Regions from separate parts of the Salinicoccus sp. RF5 genome, predicted to be linked through region 1. Evidence: riboswitches for the same ligand, from Rfam matches in the RefSeq annotation. Region 1 holds a riboswitch; each other region holds the start of a gene.
What was found. A riboswitch is a leader RNA that binds a small molecule or an ion and turns the genes downstream of it on or off. The one in region 1 is predicted to bind S-adenosylmethionine.
Positions count from the first base shown of each region.

Region 2: another riboswitch for S-adenosylmethionine. It lies ahead of LLU09_RS11715 (O-acetylhomoserine aminocarboxypropyltransferase/cysteine synthase family protein); the one in region 1 lies ahead of metK (methionine adenosyltransferase).
Region 3: another riboswitch for S-adenosylmethionine. It lies ahead of LLU09_RS02960 (methionine ABC transporter ATP-binding protein); the one in region 1 lies ahead of metK (methionine adenosyltransferase).

Region 1 is NZ_JAJGRC010000001.1:64,053-67,330, reverse strand. Features, by position in the region: gene LLU09_RS00500 (nuclease-related domain-containing protein) at 1-228, opposite strand, end outside; gene LLU09_RS00495 (hypothetical protein) at 546-737, shown strand; gene metK (methionine adenosyltransferase) at 787-1,980, opposite strand; SAM riboswitch class I at 2,071-2,176, opposite strand; gene pckA (phosphoenolpyruvate carboxykinase (ATP)) at 2,327-3,278, shown strand, end outside.
Region 2 is NZ_JAJGRC010000004.1:171,845-175,122, forward strand. Features, by position in the region: gene LLU09_RS11710 (homoserine O-succinyltransferase) at 1-181, opposite strand, end outside; gene LLU09_RS11715 (O-acetylhomoserine aminocarboxypropyltransferase/cysteine synthase family protein) at 182-1,459, opposite strand; SAM riboswitch class I at 1,527-1,623, opposite strand; gene LLU09_RS11720 (hypothetical protein) at 1,712-1,978, shown strand; gene LLU09_RS11725 (alpha/beta hydrolase) at 1,975-2,718, shown strand; gene LLU09_RS11730 (YkvI family membrane protein) at 2,849-3,278, shown strand, end outside.
Region 3 is NZ_JAJGRC010000001.1:537,926-541,203, reverse strand. Features, by position in the region: gene LLU09_RS02965 (ABC transporter ATP-binding protein) at 1-1,549, shown strand, start outside; SAM riboswitch class I at 1,623-1,725, shown strand; gene LLU09_RS02960 (methionine ABC transporter ATP-binding protein) at 1,784-2,806, shown strand; gene LLU09_RS02955 (methionine ABC transporter permease) at 2,790-3,278, shown strand, end outside.

The DNA.
Region 1 (3,278 bases):
GTACTTTTCGTTCAGCGAAGATACTTCCTTCCTATACTCGAGACGCTGCTCTTCATTGTCGGATTCATACTTCTCTACGAGGCTTTCCTTTTCCTTGCCATACTCCTCTTTGAGCGCGTTGACCCTGTTTCTATACTTGAGGTAATAGACCAGGAAAGCGATGGCAATGGCAAGCAGCAGTACCGCCAGCGCAATGACGATTGGGTCAGTGAAAATTTCCGTATTCATAGCTCCTTCTCAATTCCCTTCCATATTATAATTTTGTCGTCTTGCCTAAGACTTTGTTCATTATACCAAAATAATATATGTTTACGGTCAAAAACAAATATTTTAATGAAAATCTATTTGCCATCTATCATATCCGTGTGAATCTACAATATGCATTATAATTCCCAGGCCTCCCGGCACTCGAAATTCAGTGCATATCGGCTCCTGATATGTTTTACTGCTAATACTCCGGGTAAGTATATATTAACTTGCCGGGCAGAGAGAGAAACTGGCAGGCAATCCAACATGCAGACTATTAGAAATCAGGAGGGTTTATCATGGAACTCAGAAAGTATCTAATGGCCGGCGGTTTTGCTTCAGTTCTCGTACTGGGCGCATGCGGCGGTGACTCTGCCGAAGAGGACACGATGGAAGAAGAAACCACCACTGAAGAAACAACAATGGAAGAAGAAACGATGGAAGAAACCACGATGGAAGATGAAGTCACGACAGAACAAGATACAGAGTAGCAGATCATGCATAAAAAGGCTCCGGAATATTCCGGAGCCTTTTTTGTGTCTAGTTCACTTTTATAGCCGAGAGCTCCTCTTTGAGCTGCGCTGCCTTATCCAGCTTTTCCCACGGGAAATCCTGGTCTTCACGGCCAAAGTGTCCGTAGCTCGCCGTATTCTTGTAAATCGGACGGCGCAGGTCGAGCATCTCTATGATGCCGTCCGGTGAAAGGTTGAAGAGCCTTCTGATGACCGTGACGATGTCCGCCTCGCTGTAGGAGGAGGTGCCGAATGTATCCACGGATATTGAAACGGGTTCGCTGACCCCGATGGCATATGCCAGCTGGATTTCGCATTTCGAAGCAATGCCTGCAGCCACGATGTTCTTGGCGATGTACCGTGCTGCATAGGCTGCAGAGCGGTCAACCTTGGTCGGGTCCTTGCCGCTGAAGGCTCCCCCGCCGTGGCGTGCGTAGCCGCCGTAGGTATCCACGATGATCTTCCTTCCAGTCAGTCCGGCGTCGCCCTGCGGGCCGCCGATGACGAAGCGCCCTGTCGGATTGATGATATATTTCGTTTCTTCATCAAGCAGTTCAGCCGGAACGACCTCACGGATGACGTGTTCGATCAGATCACGCTGGATCGTCTCCTTCTCCACCTCTTCATGGTGCTGCGTCGAGATGACGATCGTATCCACCCGCTTGACCTCGTCATTCTCGTCATATTCGACGGTGACCTGCGTCTTGCCGTCCGGCCTCAGGTAGTCGATGATATTCTCCTTGCGCGCTTCAGTGAGGCGCCTTGAAAGCTTGTGCGCAAGGGCGATCGGCAGAGGCATCAGCTCTTCAGTCTCATCACACGCAAAGCCGAACATCAGACCCTGGTCCCCTGCTCCGGTGGAGACCGCCTCGGTCTCCCGCGTCTCAACTGCGTTGTTCACCCCCTGGGCGATATCCGAGGACTGCTCATCTATGCCCGTCAGGACTGACATCGTCTTATAGTCGTAGCCGTATTTGGCAAGGACATAACCGATATCCTTCACCGTCTCCCGCACTATCTTCGGGATGTCGACATAGGTGTTTGTGCTTATTTCTCCAACGATCAGTGCCATGCCGGTATTCACTACAGTTTCACAGGCGACCCGGGCATGCGGATCCCCCTTCAGTATTTCGTCCAGTATTGCATCGGATATCTGATCTGCGATCTTATCCGGATGACCTTCCGTTACGGATTCGGAAGTGAAAAGTCTACGCTCTGCCATTAATTAAATCTCCTTTATGATTATTAGCTATCTCCCAGTAGCAAAAAATAAAGCCTTTTCCCAATAATACGAGAAAAGGCTCCGCTCTTCCCCTTATCGATCAGAATAACTTCTGCATCCTTTAGCACCTTTCTTTGTTGAAAAGAGGTTGCTGGGTTTCGTCGGGTATGTTCCCTCCACCGGCTCTTGATAAGAGATAACTTAACATATAATATACTAGATGATGGGTTTCAAATCAAGGTAATATTATTTTACAATTATTATGTCACATTAATTATCAATGTGTTATACTAATTCGTGAAAGTACCAATTACTTTGTATACTACATAAAACGGGGGCAATAATTATGGTAAACCATTCCGAAAGCATTCAAAATCTGGTGGCTAAGGATACTTCGCATGTCCAGCTTTCCACTGCTCAGCTTGTTGAAAAGTCTTTGAAAAGGGGAGAAGGCAGATTGACGGAGACGGGTGCGCTCCGTGCTGAAACCGGAAAATATACCGGACGCAGCCCAAAGGACCGCTTCATCGTCGAAGATGGCACCTCAAAGGACAAGGTAGACTGGGGTGAGGTCAACCAGCCCATCTCCGAAGAAGTCTTCGACAACCTGTTCACGAAGGTCATCGACTACCTGGGACAGAAGGAGGAAGTCTTCGTCTTCAACGGCTATGCCGGTGCTGACGAGAAGACGCGCCTCAACCTCAGCGTGGTGACCGAGTTCAGCTGGCACAGCATGTTCGCACGCACGATGTTCATCCGTCCGGAAACGAAGGAAGAAGCCCTCGGCATGGATGCGCAGTTCACGATCGTTTCTGCACCGACCTTCAAGGCCGACCCGGAAACCGACGGCACGAAGTCGGAAGCATTCGTCATCGTATCCCTCGAGAAGGGCATCATCCTGATCGGCGGTACGGAGTATGCGGGAGAAATGAAGAAGTCCATCTTCTCCATCATGAACTACCTGCTGCCAGAACAGGGTGTAATGAGCATGCACTGCTCCGCCAACGTAGGGGAAAACAAGGACGTTGCCCTGTTCTTCGGCCTCTCCGGCACGGGCAAGACGACATTGTCTGCAGATGCACAGCGCGAACTCATAGGCGATGATGAGCATGGCTGGAATGAAGACGGTGTATTCAACATCGAAGGCGGCTGCTACGCGAAGACGATCAACCTCTCCCCCGAGAAGGAGCCTGAAATCTTCAAGGCGATCAAGTTCGGCTCCGTTCTGGAGAACGTCGCTCTCGACGATGAAGGAAAGCCGGACTATGATGATGGCTCCCTGACGGAAAATACACGTG
Region 2 (3,278 bases), on a different contig from region 1:
TATTGCCCAGAAGGCGCAAAAGATGAAGTTCCGTTTCCTCTTTTTTAGGCATCAGGTTCAAAATCAACATACGCAGCGGACGTATATCCTGTGTATGCGCACGGGTCGCTTCTATTGTATATACATTTTCTTTATGGAGGCGCTCCCGTACCGGGAGGCCTTCAATGATTTTTATAGGCATCTAAATCGCATCCAGACCTTTTTTTAGATCGTCTATGATGTCATCCACATGCTCCAATCCGACAGACAGACGGATCATTTCCGGTCTTACCCCCCCTGCCAACTGCTCATCTTCCTTAAGCTGGGAATGGGTGGTGGAAGCGGGATGGATGACGAGTGACTTGGCATCCCCGACATTCGCAAGCAGTGAGAAGAGTTCGAGGGATTCTATGAACGTCTTTCCGGCTTCATATCCGCCTTTGACACCGAATGTAAATATGGAAGAAGCACCTTTCGGCAGGTATTTCTTCTGGAGCTCATGATACTCGCTGGATTCGAGGCCAGCATAGTCGACCCATTCCACTTTATCGTGGTTTTCCAGGAATTCTGCAACGGCCTTTGCATTCTCCACGTGCCTTTCCATCCGGAGTGACAATGTTTCGATTCCTTGTGTGAGCAGGAATGCATTGAATGGAGAAAGTGCAGCTCCGGTATCCCTGAGCAGGGTAGTACGGATCTTGAATGCATAGGCAGCAGGTCCGAACGCATCAGTGAAGACAAGGTCATGATAGGACGCATCCGGCTCCGTCAGTCCAGGGAATTTTCCGTTATCCCAGTTGAAGTTTCCGCCATCAACGATTACGCCCCCGATGGAAGTGCCATGGCCGCCAAGGAATTTTGTGGCCGAATGGACGACTACGTGTGCGCCGTGCTCGATTGGACGGCAGAGGTACGGAGTGGCGAATGTGTTATCCACGATAAGTGGTATACCATTATCCTCTGCGATTTTCGCTAATGCCTCCAAATCTTCCACGTTGCCTTCCGGATTGCCGATGGTCTCTACAAAGATCGCTTTAGTGTTTTCCTTGATTTCACGTGAAACGTTCTCAGGATCTTTCGCATCGACAAGACTGGTCTCGATACCGAACTTTTTGAATGTATGGGTGAACAGTGTGTGAGTTCCCCCATACAGGCTGGCGGAGGAGACGATGTGATCTCCGGCGTTTGCTATAACCTGTATGGCGTATGTAATGGCAGCCATGCCGGATGCAACGCCAAGGCCGGCAACTCCACCTTCGAGTTCTGCAACACGCGTCTCCAAAGCGGCAGTCGTTGGATTCATGATACGGGTATAGATGTTGCCTACATCTTGCAGGCCGAATAGTTCTGCAGCATGCTTAGTATCGTCGAATACATAGGAAGTCGTCTGATAGATGGGAAGCGCGCGTGAATTTGTGGTAGGGTCCACTTCTTGTCCGGCATGAAGCTGTTTAGTTTCGAAGCGATGATTCTCTGTCATTGTTTCATTCCTCCAGTAATATATTATAAAAAAGAGCCTGCCCAAAGATTAAGGGAGACTCTCGAGTCACTCATCTTTCAGGAACGTACCTGTTGGATTTAGCACCTTACTTAAAAGGTTGCCGGGCTTCGCAGGGCCAATCCCTCCACCACTCTGGATAAGCAAATATTTGATTAGAGACTATGTTACTATAATGGAGGACAATTTGTCAAACACTTTTAAAAATTTAAATAATGGAGAGGAGGAGAGGATATGATCGATTTCCTGGTCATCATTCTGATGGTCATAGCTCTTGTGCTTTTCGTTTTGAGCCGTCATCAATTGGACAGGACCAAAAAAAGCATGTCTGAACATAATTACATTGAAGAATTGTATAGCCGGGTTTCAAAAGCGCATGGGGCGGGGAAGACGAAAGAGGAGATAATTACAATGATGAAGAAGGACTATAGGCTCGATGAGGATGAAGCGGAATACATATATCATCGGACACCAGATATCCAGAAGGAGGATAAATCATGAAAATCGTAAAGCCTGAAGCGTTGAACTATGGAAGTGGCCCCAGGGCAGTCATGCTGCTCCATTCCTTCACCGGAACGGTCAGGGACATGAAGCCGTTGGCCCAGCACCTTGAGCAGCACGAATATACCGTCCATGTACCAAGCTTCGAGGGACATGGCATGGGACCGGAGGCACTTGTACAGAGCAGCCCTGAAGATTGGTGGAAAAATGTATTGGATGGATATGATCAGCTCAAGGATCAAGGGCATGAAAGCATAGCAGTCGGCGGTGTTTCCCTGGGCGGTGTGCTCGCCCTCAGGGCAGCCGAGGAACTCGACAGCATCAATGGCATTGTGGCCATGTCTGTGCCCCAGGGCAGAGATGTTGGGGATATAAACAGAAGAGTCCTGAACTATACGAAGAACTTCCTGAAGTTTACTGGAGAAGATGATGAAAAGATCATGGAGAGGGTCCAGTACTACAAGGACAATCCGATGGAAAGTCTGGATGACTTCCGGAAGCTGATCGACGAAGTACATGGGAATCTTGGAGATATTGGTGTTCCGGCAGCAGTCAAGTATGGAGGGAAGGATGCGGAAGCATACATGGACAGTGCGAAACATATATATGATGGCATTAGCCATAATGAAAAGACATTGCAGTCCTATGCGGACACCGGCCACCTGATGACGAGGGGCGGAGATCAGCAAGCGCTTTTTGAGGATACCCGGAAGTTCTTCGATTCGCTCGACTGGCAGTGACGAAGATAAAATGATGGGAGAAGGTCTTTCTTCATTTGCCAACCTTCTTCAATAAGTTTAATATGAAGTTATTGTTTTTAAAATATTAAGATAATTCGGAGTGGTCAAATTGCAGAATTTCAGACAAGCCTTGAAGATAGGCTTTGCCTATACAGGTGTAGTAGTTGGAGCGGGGTTCTCCACCGGACAGGAGATACTCCAGTTTTTCACAAATAATGGTGCAGTGAGCATCTTTGCGATATTATTGTCAGGTCTTTTGATACTTTTTACTGGTAAATGGACAGCGGATGTCGGTTTCGACATCAAGGCGGAGTCCCATGTGGATTCCCTCCTGAACATGTTCGGGAATATATTCGGACGGATCATCGACATTGTGCTTGCGTTCTTCCTGTATGGAGTAGCCGTCATCATGTTTGCCGGCGCAGGCTCGACCTTCTATGAAAGTTTTGGTGTAGCACCATGGATCGGGTCGCTCATACTGATTATCGGCGTCTATATCACATTGAATATGGGCTTCAACCGGATTGTCCTGGCTCTCGGAGCCATCACGCCGTACTTGC
Region 3 (3,278 bases), 470 kb from region 1:
CAGCATCAAGATGATGCACGCCATCTTCAGCTACCTGCAGGAAATCGTGCTGCAGAAATCGGGTGCCCTCGTAGTGCAGGACATCCGCAACGATGTCTTCCGGCATGTGCAGAAGCTGCCGATCCGCTACTTCGACGATCTGCCGGCCGGCAAGGTGGTTGCCCGAATCACGAATGATACGGAATCCATCCTGCATATGTTCTCAGAGGTGCTGCCGATGTTTCTGGTGAGCACTCTGACCATCGGCGGCATTACGGCAGTGACATTCTTCATCAACTTCTGGGCGGGACTTGCCATGCTCATGGTCATCCCTCTCGTCCTCATATGGATGGTGCTCTACAGGAAGTATTCGGAAGGGTACAATCATATGCGGCGGGAGCGGAACAGCGACATCAACGCCATGCTGAATGAGTCGATCAGCGGCATGCCGATCATCCAGACCTTCAACCGGGAATCCCAGGTGACGGAGGAGTTCAAAAATCTGAACGATGGCTATGTCAGAAGTTCGAACAGCCTGATCAGACTTGAAAGTGCCACTGGAGAGAACCTTATGGGGACCTTCCGTTCCCTGCTGTTCGCTGTGCTGGTCTATATATTCGCCTCCGCTTTCCTCGACGGGTCGGCAGCCCTGTCGGTCGGGACGATGTATATCCTGGTCGACTATATTACACGCTACTTCAACCCGTTGTTCGAGATCATCCGCCAATTGGATATATATGAACAGGCGCGGGTGGCAGCGCTCAAAGTGTTCGAACTGCTGGATGCTCAGGCAGAAGAGGATGACACGGGTGTGCTTGGCGAATTTGATGGACATATCGCCTTCGAACGGGTTGGTTTTTCATATGACGGCAAAAATCAGATGCTTGAGGACATCAATATGGAAGTATCACCGGGAGAGACGGTGGCACTTGTCGGCCATACAGGGTCCGGCAAAAGTTCGATCATCAACCTGCTGATGCGGTTCTATGACCCGACCGGGGGCACCATACGGTTCGATGGCAGGGATATCCGAACCATCGGCAAGCAGTCTTTGAGGCAGTACATGTCGATTGTGCTCCAGGATCCCTTCATCTACAGCGGGACGCTGCTGTTCAACCTCAGGCTGAACAATACCGATATTACGAAAGCGGAGGCAGAGGCGGCGCTCGTGAGTGTGGGTGGAGCTGAAATGCTCTCCAGGCTGCCGGATGGCGTGCATACAGAACTTGCAGAACGCGGTTCGACACTGTCCCTTGGGGAACGGCAGCTGATTTCATTCGCACGTGCCTTGGTGTTCGATCCGAAGGTGCTCGTACTGGATGAGGCGACAAGCAACATCGATTCGGAGACGGAGCAGATGATCCAGCATGCCATGAAGGTCGTAAGCCGGAATCGGACGACATTCATCATTGCACACAGACTCTCGACGATCCAGCATGCAGATCAGATCCTCCTGCTTGATGCCGGACGTATTGTCGAGCGGGGCAGTCATGAGGCCCTCCTCAAATCGGGCGGAGAATACGCCAAGATGTACACCATGCAGGTGGCCCATGTATCCGGAGTGGAATAACTGTGGGAGAAAATATTTTGAAATTTGACTTTTCTCCCACATTAATGTAGAGTGATGAGCATTCAATTGAATACTTTTATCCAGAGAAGTGGAGGGATTGGGCCCTGTGAAGCTTCAGCAACAGGCCGTAAGGCACTGTGCTAAATCCCGCAAGCCGCAGGCTTGGCAGATAAACGATCGAAGCCATTTGCCTTTGGGCAGGTGGCTTTTCATTTTTAGGAAGGAAGTGGTGGAATGGCAATTGTGCTTGAAGATGTGTCGAAGACATATGAGGTCAAGGGGAAGAGGATCGAGGCTTTGAAAAAACTTTCCCTGACGATAGAGGAAGGGGAGATATTTGGACTGATCGGCTTTAGCGGGGCAGGGAAGAGTACGCTGCTCAGACTGATCAATCTGCTTGAGGCACCGAGTTCCGGCAAAGTGAACGTGAACGGGACTGAGCTTGGAAGTCTGACGGGGGAGGACCTCAGAATCCGCCGGCAGAAAATCGGCATGATCTTTCAGCAGTTCAATCTGATCGAATCGAAGACGGTCTATCAGAATATTGAATTCGTTCTTAAGGCAAGCAAGTATGACAAAAAGAAAACGCGGGGACGGATCGAGGAACTTCTCGACCTTGTCGGACTCGGCGACAAGGCGGACAGCTATCCGAAAAATCTGAGCGGCGGCCAGAAGCAGCGTGTCGGCATCGCACGGGCCCTTGCGAACCATCCGGATGTCCTGCTGTGCGATGAAGCGACCAGTGCACTAGACCCCGATACGACGAAGACCATCCTGAAACTTCTGAAGCGGATCAATAGGGAGCTTGGCATCACAATCGTCTTGATCACCCATGAAATGGAAGTCATAAAGGAAGTTGCAGACCGTGTCGGCGTCATGACGGAAGGTGAAGTTGTAGAGATCGATGACGTCTACAGCATATTCAGCCATCCGAAGCATGATGTGACGAGGGGCTTCGTACAGGATATATATGATTTTGTCATCCCTTCCCATATCGAGGTGAACGATCGTTCCGAAGTGATTACGATCAAATTCCTCAACGAGCATGCTGAGGCGAACTATGTGAACCAGCTCTACCGCCATTTTGAATGTGACATCAGCATTCTGAACGGACGCATCGAATACATACATGATATGCCTCTCGGCTTCCTGATGCTCCACATCAAGGGCGAACCGGACGAAATAGCGCGTCTGAAAAGCTTCATCGATGAATCCAAAGGAATAGAAAGGGCTGAAATCTATGCAGAGATTGACTGAGATTGCACCGCTCCTTTACCGTGCACTGCTTGAGACGACACTGATGGTTTCCATCTCCATCTTCTTTGCGGTGCTGCTCGGGCTGCCGCTCGGCATACTGCTCTATATCACGGCGAATCCGCTGCTGTTTCGGATAAAGCCTTTAAACCAGTTTCTGGGCGCAGTGACCAACGTCATCCGCTCATTCCCATTCATCATACTGATCGTCGCAATCATGCCGATTGCGACATGGCTGACGAACAGTTCGCATGGTCCTGTATTTGCGAGCGTGGCGTTGTCGCTCGCAGCCATCCCGCTGTTTGCACGGCTTGTTGAAACAAGCTTCAACGGCGTCAATACGGGTGTCATTGAGGCGAGCATCGCCGGTGGTGCCTCCCTATGGCTGATCGTGACGGACGTCCTGATTCCGGAATCGAAACGCGGGATCACCCAGGCGATTACGCTGACGATCATCTCCATCGTCGCATTCAGT